Regions from separate parts of the Streptomyces sp. NPDC001617 genome, predicted to be linked through region 2. Evidence: riboswitches for the same ligand, from Rfam matches in the RefSeq annotation. Region 2 holds a riboswitch; the other holds the start of a gene.
The links. A riboswitch is a leader RNA that binds a small molecule or an ion and turns the genes downstream of it on or off. The one in region 2 is predicted to bind S-adenosylmethionine.
Positions count from the first base shown of each region.

Region 1: another riboswitch for S-adenosylmethionine. It lies ahead of thrC (threonine synthase); the one in region 2 lies ahead of ACWC09_RS41730 (aminotransferase class V-fold PLP-dependent enzyme).

Region 1 is NZ_JBSFHA010000031.1:53,695-57,900, forward strand. It holds gene ACWC09_RS23725 (alpha,alpha-trehalose-phosphate synthase (UDP-forming)) at 1-419, opposite strand, end outside; gene ACWC09_RS23730 (glucosyl-3-phosphoglycerate synthase) at 506-1,477, opposite strand; SAM riboswitch class I at 1,606-1,763, shown strand; gene thrC (threonine synthase) at 1,782-3,080, shown strand; gene ACWC09_RS23740 (MoaD/ThiS family protein) at 3,077-3,352, shown strand; gene ACWC09_RS23745 (cold-shock protein) at 3,805-4,011, shown strand.
Region 2 is NZ_JBSFHA010000085.1:8,867-13,072, reverse strand. It holds gene ACWC09_RS41735 (protein kinase domain-containing protein) at 1-702, opposite strand, end outside; gene ACWC09_RS41730 (aminotransferase class V-fold PLP-dependent enzyme) at 770-2,131, opposite strand; SAM riboswitch class IV at 2,252-2,368, opposite strand; gene trpD (anthranilate phosphoribosyltransferase) at 2,443-3,507, opposite strand; gene qcrB (cytochrome bc1 complex cytochrome b subunit) at 3,656-4,206, opposite strand, start outside.

The sequences.
Region 1 (4,206 bases), on a different contig from region 2:
GCCTCCTCCGCCAGCGCCTCCGCAAAGGCCCGGTTGTAGGTCTCGTACGACTCCCACTGCCGGCGGAACTCCGCGTCGAAGACCGGCTCCAGCGGCGTCTGGTACAGCATGTGGTGGACGAACCAGAGGACCGAGTTCGCGATGCCGTTGTACGCGTCCGCGTGCACGTCGGCCGGGATGGCGAGCATCCGCACGCCCTCCTCGCCGACCCCGCGCCGCACGGCCTCGCGGTCGCCGTCGCTCAGGGCCGAGCACACCCACAGGGCGCCCGCCTCCGGCCCGATCGCGGACAGACCGGAGACCAGCCCGCCGCCGCCGCGCTTGGCGGTCAGCGAGCCGTCCTGCTGGAGGGCGTACGAGACCGGGCCGCGGTTGGACGCGACCAGCACCTGATGGGCAGCACCGTGCGTGGAAGCCATACGCCTCAACTTAGCCCGGCCCGGAAACGCTCAAACGTTTGGTTGCGCTCTGCGGGTGCACCGTATACAGCACGTGACGCGCACCGTCAGGCGACCTTCCGCGAGGCGTACTCCGCGATCTCCGCCATCGGCGGCCGCTCCTCCGTGTCCACGGAGTAGGTACGCGGCTCGAAACCGTCATCGCCCCGTTCGAACTGGGTGAGCGAGGGACGGATGAGATGCCCGCGCGCCAGCCGCAGCTGCGCCGTGCGGTAGATCGCCGCCGACATCCGGCCCAGCGCCTGCCCGTCCTGGTGCCGGTGCTTGCGCACACCGACATCGACCTGGGCGAGCGCGTCGAGGCCGACGAGATGCAGCGCGTCGACGAGCATGCCCAGCTCGACGCCGTACCCCACCGGGAAGGGGAGCTGTTCCAGCAGGCTGCGGCGGGCCGCGTACTCGCCGCCGAGCGGCTGCACGAAACCGGCCAGCTGCGGCCAGTGCATGTTGAGGAGCGGGCGGGCCATCAGCTCGGTGACCCGGCCGCCCTGGCCGCGCGTCTTGCCGGAGGCGAGCGAGTCCAACTCAGTGCCCAGGGGACGGTCGTACATGCCCTTGACCAGATCGATCCCGGGGTCGGTGAGCAGCGGACCGACGATCCCGGAGACGAAGTCGGAGGAGAACTCCTTCAGGTCCGCGTCGATGAAGCAGACGATGTCCCCGGTCGTGACGAGCATGGAGCGCCACAGGACCTCGCCCTTGCCGGGGACCGCCGGGAGGCGGGGCAGGATGTCGTCGCGGTGGACGACCCGCGCGCCGGCCGCCGCGGCGACCTCGGACGTGCGGTCGGTGGACCCGGAGTCGACGACGACGATCTCGTCGACGAGCGGGACCTGCTGCATCAGGTCATGGCGGATGACGGCGACGATGTCGCCGACCGTCTCCTCCTCGTTGAGTGCGGGCAGGACGACGGAGACCGACTGACCGGTGCGTTGCTTCGCGGCCAGGATCTGGTGGAGCGGGCGATCGGTGACAGACCAGGAGCGGGTGCTCAGCCAGCGCTCGACTTCTTCCAGCACGTAGGCGGCTCCTCACTTTTGTCTCGCGGTTCGGACGACTATCTCAACTGTCCTGGCCTTCGGTTACAGTCTTGAACAACGACGATGACCATCGCATGTCCGAGGTCGTCGGAGGGACAACCGAATACCGCTCATCCAGAGGGGCAGAGGGATACGGCCCGATGAAGCCCCGGCAACCCTCCAGCCGGCTCTCGTAGATCAGTGTTGATCATTTCCGCGAGGCTCCCCGGCTAGGGAAGGTGCCAAATCCGTCTCACGGCGAGATGCGTCGTGAGGAAGATGAGGAGAAAGGGCCTCGCCTCACATGGCTGCGCAGACTGTTGCAAGCACCACGGACTCCACGACGACGGTCGACCTCGGTCCCGCCGCGGCGCTCTCCTGCCGCGAGTGCGGTCACCGGGTACCGCTCGGTCCGGTCTTCGCCTGCGAGGAGTGTTTCGGCCCGCTCGAGATCGCGTACGACTTCTCGGCCTACGACACCGAGGAGCTCCGCAAGCGGATCGAAGCGGGACCCGCGAACATCTGGCGCTACGCGCCGCTCCTGCCCGTCCCGGCGGACGTGGCGGACAAGCCCAACATCAACCCCGGATGGACCAAGCTCGTCAAGGCCGACAACCTCGCGCGCGAGCTGGGTGTCGACGCCGGCAAGCTCTTCGTGAAGGACGACTCCGGCAACCCGACGCACTCCTTCAAGGACCGCGTCGTCGCCCAGGCCATCGAGGCCGCCCGCGCCTTCGGCTTCACCACCCTCTCCTGCTCCTCCACCGGCAACCTCGCCGGTGCCGTGGGCGCCGCCGCCGCCCGCGCCGGCTTCCGCTCCTGCGTGTTCATCCCGCACGACCTGGAGCAGGGCAAGGTCGTCATGGCCGCGGTCTACGGCGGCGAGCTCGTCGGTATCGAGGGCAACTACGACGACGTGAACCGCTTCTGCTCCGAGCTGATCGGCGACCCGGCCGGCGAGGGCTGGGGCTTCGTCAACGTCAACCTGCGGCCGTACTACGCGGAGGGCTCCAAGACCCTGGCGTACGAGATCTGCGAGCAGCTCGGCTGGCGGCTCCCCGACCAGCTGGTCGTGCCGATCGCCTCCGGTTCGCAGCTCACGAAGATCGACAAGGGGCTGCAGGAGCTGATCAAGCTCGGGCTCGTCGAGGACAAGCCGTACAAGATCTTCGGCGCGCAGGCGGAGGGCTGCTCGCCGGTGTCGGTCGCGTACAAGGCCGGACACGACGTGGTCCGCCCGCAGAAGCCGAACACCATCGCCAAGTCGCTGGCGATCGGCAACCCGGCGGACGGCCCTTACGTCCTGGACATCGCGCGCCGTACGGGCGGCGCGGTGGAGGACGTCAACGACGAGCAGGTCGTCGACGCGATCAAGCTGCTGGCCCGGACCGAGGGCATCTTCGCCGAGACGGCGGGTGGCGTGACGGTGGGTGTCACGAAGAAGCTGATCGAGAACGGTCTCCTCGACCCGACCCTGACCACGGTCGTGCTGAACACCGGCGACGGCCTCAAGACCCTGGACGCGGTGGCCTCGGACACCGGCCTGACCGCGACCATCCGTCCGAACCTCGACTCCTTCCGAGAGGCTGGCCTCGCATCATGAGCGTCTCCGTCCGCATCCCCACCATCCTGCGCACCTACACCGGCGGCCAGGCCGAGGTGACCGCCGAGGGCGGGACCCTCGCCGAGGTCATCGCCGACCTGGAGAAGAACCACACCGGGATCGCCGCGCGCGTTCTCGACGACCAGGGCAAGCTGCGTCGGTTCGTCAACGTGTACGTCAACGACGACGATGTGCGGTTCGAGCAGGGGCTGGAGACGGCCACCCCGGACGGTGCGGGCGTGTCGATCATCCCGGCCGTCGCCGGAGGCTGACCGCGCATACCGGCCGCCCCGATTATTACCGTCGGTAACGCCGGTCACCAAGAGTTCATCGAATTGCCCCCTCCGTGAGAGAACCGGAGGGGGCAATTCTGTATGGTTGAGCACGGTACAGTTGGGGAAGCAGCTGCTTTTCGTATGCCGGACGCATATGGGTACCGGCTCCGGATGCGATGAGAAGTAGCCAAAGTGTGCACGTCTTTTGTGGCTTATGCGCCTTTTATGCGGTCCGACTTGCCCTGAATTCGGGCGAATTCTTACTACATTCCGGACCCCTTCCGTCCAGAATTCTCGTCCGATTGACCTGTTGCAGACGGCAGTTGGGCAGATACATTCAGCCGCGGTCGACGCGTTCCGGCGCACGCCCCCAAACCGTGGGGGGTGAGGTCTGACCCGGATCCGCGAAGTGCGGGTCTGTGCAAGGGCCAGTAATAGGGGAGTTAGGCATGGCTCAGGGCACCGTCAAGTGGTTCAACGCGGAGAAGGGGTACGGCTTCATCGCGGTCGACGGTGGTGCGGATGTTTTCGTCCACTACAGCGCCATCCAGATGGACGGGTACCGCACCCTGGAAGAGGGCCAGCGGGTCGATTTCGAGATCTCGCAGGGTCAGAAGGGGCCGCAGGCGGACATGGTTCGCCTGGCGACCGGCTGAAGCACGCGCCGGAGTAACAGCAGCGTCGTTCTTCGTTCTTCTTCGGAGGGCTCGTACCCCATGGGGAGTCATGGGTACGGGCCCTCCGGCATGCCCGGGGGTCCGTGGGAGACCTGGCCGATCCCCGAGAGCCGCTTGCACTCGCCTACCCCGAGTGCTAATCATTGGCGTTAGCACTCTGAAGGTGAGAGTGAC
Region 2 (4,206 bases):
CAGGTCGAAGTCGCGGGTCAGGATGCGGAGCAGGATCACCGAGTCCTGGCCCTCGCCGAAGGGTTCGCGGCCCGCGGCGGCGTAGGCGAGGACCGCGCCGAGGGAGAAGACGTCGCTGGGCGGGCCGACCTCGGCGCCGTTGCGGATCTGCTCGGGCGAGACATAGCCGACCGAGCCGACGACCGCCCCGGTGTTGGTCAGCGCGGTCGCCTCCAGGGCCCGTACGATCCCGAAGTCGATGACCCGTGGGCCGTCCGGCGCCAGCAGGATGTTGGAGGGCTTCAGGTCCCGGTGGACCATGCCCTTGGCGTGGATCGCGGCGAGCGCCTCACCGAGGGCGCCGGCGAGCAGCCGTACCGCCGGCTCGGGCAGCGCGCCGTGGTCGAGGACGGCGTCCCGCAGGTTCGGCCCGTCCACGAACTCCGTCGCCATCCACGGCCGTTCGGCCTCGGTGTCGGCGTCGACGACCCGGGCGGTGTAGGTGCCCGCCCCGCCGATGCTCTGCGCGGCCCGCACCTCCTGCCGGAACCGGGCCCGGAAGGTGCGGTCCTCCGCGTGCTCGGCCCGCACCACCTTCACGGCCAGCCGCGGGCCGCCCCGCGCCTCGGCCAGGTACACCTCGCCCATGCCACCCGCGCCGAGCCTGCCCAGCACCTCGTACGGCCCGATCCGTCGCGGATCGTTCGCGCGCAGCGCCTCCACCCGTGCTCCCCCTGTCCAGCGTCCGGCTGCCGAGGGGGAGCGTATACGTCAGAAGGCGTACGGCGGGTCAGACCGCCGGGACGCAGCGGCCGTCCTCGGTCCGGTACCGCCACTTCGCGCCATCCGTCACCAGTTCCCCGACGGCGTTCACGAACCGCTCCACGTGCTCGTCGGGGGTGCCGGCGCCGAAGCTCACGCGGATGGCGTTGAGGGACTTCTCGCCGGGCGCCGCCTCGGGGGCACCGCACTCGCCCTGGGTCTGCGGGTCGGAGCCCAGCAGGGTCCTGACCAGCGGGTGGGCGCAGAAGAGGCCGTCGCGGACGCCGATGCCGTACTCGGCGGAGAGGGCGGCGGCGAAGTGGGAGCTGTTCCAGCCCTCGACGACGAAGGAGATCACGCCGACGCGGGGGGCGTCGTCGCCGAAGAGGGAGAGGATCCGGACCTCCGGGACCTCGGCCAGGCCCGCCCGCACCTTCTCGATCAGGTGCTGCTCGCGGGCGACGAGCGTGTCGAAGCCCGCCTCCGTCAGCGCCTTGCAGGCCGAGGCGATGGAGTAGGCGCCGATCACGTTCGGGGAGCCGGCCTCGTGCCGCGCCGCGCTCTCGTGCCACTCCACGTCCACTCCCCCGTCCTCGCGCCGGGTGACCTTGCGGCTGGCGCCGCCGCCCGCGAGGTACGGGTCGGCCGCCCGCAGCCAGTCGGCCCGTCCGGCCAGGACGCCGGAGCCGAAGGGGGCGTACAGCTTGTGGCCGGAGAAGGCGACCCAGTCGACGTCCAGGTCACGGACGGACACGGGGTGGTGCGGGGCCAGCTGGGCTGCGTCCAGGACGATCCGGGCGCCGTGCGCGTGGGCGGCGGCGGCCAGCTCACGGACCGGCCACAGCTCGCCGGTGACGTTCGAGGCGCCGGTGACGCAGACCAGGGCCGGCCCGTGGGGGTCACGGTCGGCGAGGGCGCGCTCCAGCGTCTGGACGGCCTGCCGCGGGGTGCGCGGGGCGTTGAGGTAGGTGACCCGCGCGTCCTTCCAGGGCAGCAGCGAGGCGTGGTGCTCGGTCTCGAAGACGAAGACCTGGCAGTCGGCGGGGAGCGCGGCGGCGAGGAGGTTGAGCGAGTCGGTGGTCGACCGGGTGAAGATCAGCTGGTCGTCTGCACGGCAGTCGAGGAACTCGGTGACCGTCCGGCGGGCGTTCTCGAACAGGTCGGTGGAGAGCTGGGAGAGGTAGCCGGCACCGCGGTGGACACTTCCGTAGTACGGCGCGTACGCGGCCACGTCGTCCCAGACGCGCTGCAGGGCGGGGGCGCTGGCCGCGTAGTCGAGGGCCGCGTAGGTGACTTCGCCGCCCGTGACGAGCGGGACGGTGACATCTCGGCCCAGAACGGGCAGCGGGGCGCAAATGGTCTGGGGGGCGGCAGCGGTGAAGACAGACATGGGGAACTCCCGTGAGAAGAAAGGTGAGATGGGTGTGCGGAGGCGGGGCTCGGCGCCCTATCGCATTCGCTTGCTCACGGAAGACTCCCTCGAACGACCAGGACCCCTGGTTTCGAGAGGGGCCCGCGCTTGCCGTAGACCTCACTGCCTACGGCCTGGTCTTCACCCGGGGCACCCCGCCACGGACGGAGGGTTGCCGGACAGTCGGCCGGGGCCTCATGACTGTCACTCATGACCTGATACAGGAACGTACGTGAAGTGATCGCGGTCCCGCAACTCGTGTCCGCATCACGGGACCGCACCCCATGGGGTCACGCGTTGCTGGCCGCCACCCAGCGCTCCAGCGCCCGCTTGGCCGAGCCGGAGTCGATCGACTCCTCCGCCTTGGCCATGCCGGCACGGAGCTGCTCGGCAAGTGTCCCGGGGCCCGGGTCGAGGGCCACCAGAGCCGCCGCCGCGTTCAGGAGCACGGCGTCCCGGACCGGGCCACGCTCACCGTCCAGCAGCCGCCGGGCGACCTCCGCGTTGTACGACGGGTCGGCACCCCGCAGGGCCTCGACCGGGACCAGCTCGATACCCACGTCCCTCGGGTCGAAGCTCTCCTCGGTGACCTTGCCGTCGCGGACGATCCAGACCCGGGACGTGGAAGTGGTCGTCAGCTCGTCGAAGCCGTCGTCGCCGCGGAAGACGAGGGAGGAGTTGCCGCGCTCGGCGAGGACGCCGGCGATGAGGGGCGCCAGCCGCGGGTCGGCGACGCCCACCGCCTGGGCCTTGACCTTCGCCGGGTTGGTCAGCGGGCCGAGGGCGTTGAAGGTCGTCCGGATGCCCAACTGGCCGCGTGCGGCGGCCACATGACGCAGCGCCGGGTGGAACTTGATGGCGAAGCAGAAGGTGATGCCGGCCTCTTCGGCGACCTCGGCCACCCGCTTCGGCGTCAGTGCCAGGTTGACGCCCAGCTTCTCCAGGACGTCCGAGGCGCCGGACGCCGAGGACGCGGCCCGGTTACCGTGCTTGACGACCTTCGCGCCCGTGCCGGCGATGACGATCGCCGACATCGTGGAGATGTTCACCGTCTTCGCGCCGTCGCCGCCCGTACCGACGATGTCGACGGTGCGGCCCGGCACCTCGATGACGTTCGCGTGCTCGTACATCGTCCGGACGAGGCCGGTGATCTCCTCGACCGTCTCGCCCTTGGCCCGCAGGGCCACCGCGAAGCCGGCGATCTGCGCGTCGGTCGCCTCGCCGCGCATGATCAGGTCCATCGCCCAGGCGGTGTCGTCGGCGGTGAGGTCGTGGCCGTCCAGCAGGCCGTTCAGCAGCTTGGGCCAGGAACGGCCCGCCGCGGTGTCGCCTCCAGCGGGGGTCACAGCGCTCATACGGCCGCTCCTGGGTGTCGTAGAAGAGAGTGCGCATCCGTTGTGCGCATCCCCACCCTATCCAGCTCAGAGCATGGAGAAGGGCCCCGTCCGAACACCGGACGGGGCCCTTCTGCCGCGCCGTGGCGAGCGCAGCGATCAGCAGCGATCAGTGGTGGCCGTGGCCGCTCGTGATCTCCTTGTACTCCTCGACGGTCGGCTTCGGGATCTGGGACTCCTCGCCGTAGTACGCCTCGCTGAGCTTGGCGCGCAGCTTCTGGGAGCCCTTGACCTTGCGCTCGACGCCGTTCTCGTCGACCGTCGGGCCGATCTCGGCCGGCTTGTACTGCTCGTGCGCCGTGAGGGTGTGCAGGGCCTCCTGGCTGAGCGGCTCGTGGACCTCGATGAACTCACCGTGCGGCAGGCGCTTGATGATGCCCGACTCGCGGCCGTGCAGCACCTTGTCCCTGTCCCGGCGCTGCAGGCCGAGGCAGATCCGCTTGGTGGCGACGAACACGAGCACCGGCACGAGGAAGAACGCGATCCGGACGAACCAGGTGATCGAGTTGATCGACAGGTGGAAGTGGGTGGCCCACAGGTCGTTGCCGCCACCGATCATCATCACGAAGTACCAGGAGATCCACGCGGCACCGAAGGCGGTACGCGTCGGCGCGTTGCGCGGACGGTCCAGGATGTGGTGCTCGCGCTTGTCGCCGGTGA